One region of the Streptomyces sp. NPDC101110 genome, then DNA from elsewhere that is predicted to be linked to it. Evidence: riboswitches for the same ligand, from Rfam matches in the RefSeq annotation. Region 1 holds a riboswitch; the other holds the start of a gene.
The links. Region 1 has a riboswitch for glycine ahead of gcvP (aminomethyl-transferring glycine dehydrogenase). Riboswitches for the same ligand answer to the same signal wherever they lie in the genome.
Positions count from the first base shown of each region.

Region 2: another riboswitch for glycine. It lies ahead of gcvT (glycine cleavage system aminomethyltransferase GcvT); the one in region 1 lies ahead of gcvP (aminomethyl-transferring glycine dehydrogenase).

Region 1 covers NZ_JBIVZM010000011.1:10,322-12,706, reverse strand. Annotated here, with positions in the region: gene gcvP (aminomethyl-transferring glycine dehydrogenase) at 1-1,212, opposite strand, end outside; glycine riboswitch at 1,388-1,483, opposite strand; gene ACIQU3_RS24560 (PRC-barrel domain-containing protein) at 1,597-1,971, shown strand; gene ACIQU3_RS24555 (DNA polymerase IV) at 1,890-2,385, opposite strand, start outside.
Region 2 covers NZ_JBIVZM010000012.1:27,311-29,695, forward strand. Annotated here, with positions in the region: gene gcvT (glycine cleavage system aminomethyltransferase GcvT) at 1-967, opposite strand, end outside; glycine riboswitch at 1,160-1,259, opposite strand; gene ACIQU3_RS25970 (AAA family ATPase) at 1,482-2,153, shown strand; gene ACIQU3_RS25975 (enhanced serine sensitivity protein SseB) at 2,312-2,385, shown strand, end outside.

The DNA.
Region 1 (2,385 bases):
CCGGCCCTCGGCGCGCACGGTCAGGGTGTCGAAGTAGGAGCCGTGCACGATCTCGACACCGCCACCGGCGAGTCCGGCGGCGAGAACCGTGGCGTACCGGTGGGTGCGCCGCGCGATGCCCTTGAGACCCTCGGGGCCGTGGTAGACGGCGTACATGCCGGCCATGACGGCGAGGAGCACCTGCGCGGTGCAGATGTTGCTGGTGGCCTTCTCACGGCGGATGTGCTGTTCACGCGTCTGCAGGGCCAGTCGGTAGGCCTTGTTGCCGTCGGCGTCGACGGACACGCCGACGAGCCGCCCGGGCAGGCTGCGCGCCATCTTGTCCTGGACCGCCATGTAGCCCGCGTGCGGTCCGCCGAAGCCCATGGGGACGCCGAAACGCTGGGTGGTGCCGACGGCGATGTCCGCGCCGAGCTCCCCGGGCGACTTCAGCAGCGTCAGGGCGAGCAGGTCGGCGGCGACGGTGACGAGCGCCCCGAGCTCGTGCGCGCGGTCGATGACCGGCTTGATGTCCCGCACGGCGCCGGAGGCGCCGGGGTACTGGAGCAGCACGCCGTTGATCTCGCGCTCGGCGATCTCGTCGGGGATGCCCTCGCTCAGGTCGGCGACGACGACCTCTACCCCTGTCGGCTCGGCGCGGGTCTGGATCACGGCGATGGTCTGCGGCAGCGCGTCCGCGTCGACCAGGAACAGGCCCTTCTTGTTCTTGCCCAGGCGCCGCGACAGCGCCATGGCCTCGGCGGCCGCGGTGCCCTCGTCGAGCAGGGAGGCGCCCGAGGTCGGCAGTCCGGTCAGCTCGGCGACCACGGTCTGGAAGTTGAGCAGCGCCTCCAGCCTGCCCTGCGAGATCTCCGGCTGGTACGGCGTGTAGGCCGTGTACCAGGACGGGTTCTCCATGACGTTGCGCATGATGACCGGCGGTGTGAACGTGCCGTAGTAGCCGAGGCCGATCATGGAGCCGAGGACCTGGTTGCGGTCGGCGAGGGAGCGCAGCTCGGCGATCACTTCGGCTTCGCTGCGGGCGCCGGGCAGATCCAGCGCCTCGGCGCTCTTGATCACGGCCGGGACCGCGGCCGCGGTCAGCTCGTCCAGCGAGCCGTAGCCGACGTGCGCAAGCATCTTGGCGCAGGCCTCGTGGTCGGGGCCGATGTGGCGCTGCTCGAAGGGGACTGCCTCTTCGAGCTCGGAGAGCGGAATGCGGTGGGCGGTCATTACGGAGGCCTCCTGGTCGACACGACCTTCGAGGGGCACCACGGCACGGGTACCCGGACGGCCTCCCCCTCTGTCATCTCAACCTGAGAGCTTCACCGGATCGCCCGAAGGCCTCCGGTTTTCACCGTCGGTGAGAGCGGAAGCCGTCGACACCCGCCCTGCTTTCCAGAGTGACCTCGTCCGTGCGGTACGTGAGCCTGAGAGATTCCGGGGAGGATTTGCTCCTTCGGCGCCTCCGATGGTGTCTGGAGGACTCTCCCGCACGGGGTCAGCAGCCGATGCCAGCGTACCAGCGAGGTCAACGCACGAACCTTCGAGTGGCCGCATCCCCACTTGTACCGTTTTGTAGTGTCTACGTATGAGTTGCGACCATGTGGAGGGCCCGTGCGAACCGATATCGATCCGCGCAACCTGATCGGCCGCAAGGCGTTCGACCGCAACGGGACCAGGATCGGCACCATCGACGAGGTCTACCTCGACGACGCCACCGGCGAGCCGGAGTGGGCGGCCATACGGACGGGCCTGTTCAGCAGGGACGCCTTCGTCCCCCTCGAGCCCAGCGAACTGGTCGAGGGTGCCCTGCACGTGCCCTTCGAGCGAGCCCTGATCAAGGACGCTCCCGACTTCGGTGTGGGCCGCCATCTCTCGCCCGAGCAGGAATTGCAGCTCTACCACCACTACGGTCTCGACGTCGCCGCTCCGCCCCCGCTCCCGGACCACGACTTCGGCAAGCTCGCGGGCACCGACGAAACAGCCTGAGGCCCCGCCCCAGCGGCCTGCCCTCCCTCCCCACGTAACACCAGAGGCAGCGGATCCGCCGCTTCCAGATCCGGGTCGTCGACCCGGAAGGTCCGCACCCGCCCCGGCTCGGAGGCGGGCGTCTCGAACCGTACGGTGACCCGCCCCAGGCCGCTTCCCTGCACCCACCCGTGACCGAACTCGGCATGCCGCACGTCGTGCCCGGCGGGCCAGCGCCGCTCGGCGAGCGAGGGCTGCTCCTCGGCCGGCGCCGCGGGATGCTCCTCGACCGGGCTCTCCTCGACCCCCCGCCCTCCCGCGGCCTGGGCGAACAGATCTTCCTGCGTGTAGTCGGCGAGCCCGCTCACACCCACCCCGAGCAGCCGCACCCCGCCCGTCGTGTCGACGGAGTCCAGCAACCGGGCCGCCGCCTCT
Region 2 (2,385 bases), on a different contig from region 1:
CGGAGGTGACCTCGCCGATCACCTCGCCGCCGGCGACGACCGCGTACCCGGCGCGCGGGACCCGGCGGCCCTCGGCGACGAGTCCGACCAGGACGCGCGGCGGGTTCTGCTCGGCGCGGGCGGCGGCCTCGCGCAGGGCCTCGCGGCCCACGAAGTCGCCCTCCTTCTCGAACTTCACCACCCGGCCGAGCCCGGCGTCGAAGGGGGTGAGGGAGGTGGTCAGTTCGTGCCCGTACAGCGGCATGCCCGCCTCCAGGCGCAGCGTGTCGCGGCAGGACAGCCCGCACGGGACCAGGCCGACGCCCTCGCCGGCCTTGGTCAGGGCCTGCCACAGTTCGACGGCGTGCTCGGGCTTCACGAACAGCTCGAAGCCGTCCTCGCCGGTGTAGCCGGTCCGGGCGATCAGGGCCGGGACACCCGCGACCGTGCCGGGCAGCCCGGCGTAGTACTTCAGGCCGTCGAGGTCGGCGTCGGTGAGGGACGCCAGGATCCCGGGCGACTGCGGGCCCTGCACGGCGATCAGCGCGTAGGCGTCCCGGTCGTCGCGCACCTCGGCGTCGAAACCGGCGGCGCGCTCGGTCAGCGCGTCCAGGACCACCTGGGCGTTGGAGGCGTTGGCGACCACCATGTACTCGGTCTCGCCCAGCCGGTAGACGATCAGGTCGTCGAGGATGCCGCCGTCGGCCCGGCAGATCATGGTGTAGCGGGCCCGGCCCGGCTTCACACCGCCGATGTTGCCCACCAGGGCGAAGTCCAGCAGGGCTGCGGCCTGGGGGCCGGTGACGGTGATCTCGCCCATGTGGGAGAGGTCGAAGAGGCCGGCCTTCGTGCGCACGGCGAGGTGCTCGTCGCGCTCGGAGCCGTAGCGCAGGGGCATGTCCCAGCCGGCGAAGTCGGTCATCGTCGCGCCGAGCGAGCGATGCAGGGCATCGAGCGCGGTGTGACGGAGTTCTCCTGTACTGCTCACGGTCGGTCGTCTCCAAGGGGCGATGGGGCACCTCCCACGCGAGCGAAGCCGAGCGTGGGGGAGGGCGAGGACGTTCCTCCCCATCTGTCATCGGAACCTGAGAGGTTCGCCATGACCACTCGGGACACGGCTTGCACCTTGGGTGGGGCCACGCCTCGCGTGCGGAGGAGGTGGCCCGCTTTTCAGATGTGCCTCGCCCGCGCGGTAACGGGGCCTGAGAGATTCAAGGGAGGGACTTGCTCCTTCGGCGCCCCAGCTCTTGCGGTGCTGGGAACTCTCCCGCGCGGATTCAAACGGCCGGTATGCAGTTGGCGCGCACATCATTGCACGCATCCTTCCGGCGCGGCAGGGGGACCTTTCACAGGGAGTGCACGAGTCCCGCGCGCCGGGCACGGCGACCTGTAGCAGCCCTGTTGCAGGACGAGAACGTAAATGAGAGGCCTGCCGCATTACCTTCTCTTTACACTCGGCGGGGATGGGACTCCGTACCTGGCCCCAGGGGAGGACGATCACGGTGAACAGGACCACCGCGTACGCGACGACGGGCATCGCGCTGCCCGAGCAGCCGGCCGCCCGGGCCCGGGCGGCCGCCGCTCCGGCACCGGCACCGGCGCCGGTCGTCCGCGATCTGCGCGACCGCGCCGGCCGCGGTCCGCGCGCGCTGCTGTTCGGCCCCCGCGACCTCGTCGTGGTGACCGGCCTGCCGGGCAGCGGAAAGTCCACCCTGATGCGGCGCACCGTGCCGGGCCGGCGCGTCGACTCCCAGGACACCCGCGACCGCTGGGCCCGCCGCATGCCGCGAGCCGTGCCGTACGCGCTCTACCGCCCGTTCGTCCGCCTCGCCCACTACGCCGGACTGCGCCGCGCTCTGCGCACGGGCGAGGGCATCGTCGTGCACGACTGCGGTACGCAGGCCTGGGTCCGCCGCTGGCTCGCCCGCGAGGCCCGCCGCCGCGGCGGCACCCTGCACCTGCTCCTCCTCGACGTCACGCCCGAACAGGCCCTGGCCGGCCAGCGCGACCGCGGCCGCGGCGTCTCGCGCTACGCGTTCCTGCGCCACCGCGCGGCGAGCACCCGCCTGCTGCGCGCGGTGGAGCGCGGCGACCTCCCCGCCGGCTGCGGTTCTGCCGTCCTGGCCGACCGGGACGCGGTGGACGGCCTCCGCAGAATCGGCTTCATGGGCTGAACGGCACACGCGTCCGCAGTCCGGCATCACCCATGCCGCCCCGTTTCACGGGCCGGACCGCACACGCGTCCGCAGTCCGGCATCACCCATGCCGCCCCGAGTCCGGCAGCCGTTAGCCTTTTGACCCACAGCAGTGGTTCCAGGCAGGCGGTAGGCAGATGGACATCCCGGCGGACTTCTCCGCGGACTTCCCGGCGCACACGCAGACCCACCCGCACGGCGGTTGGCCCGG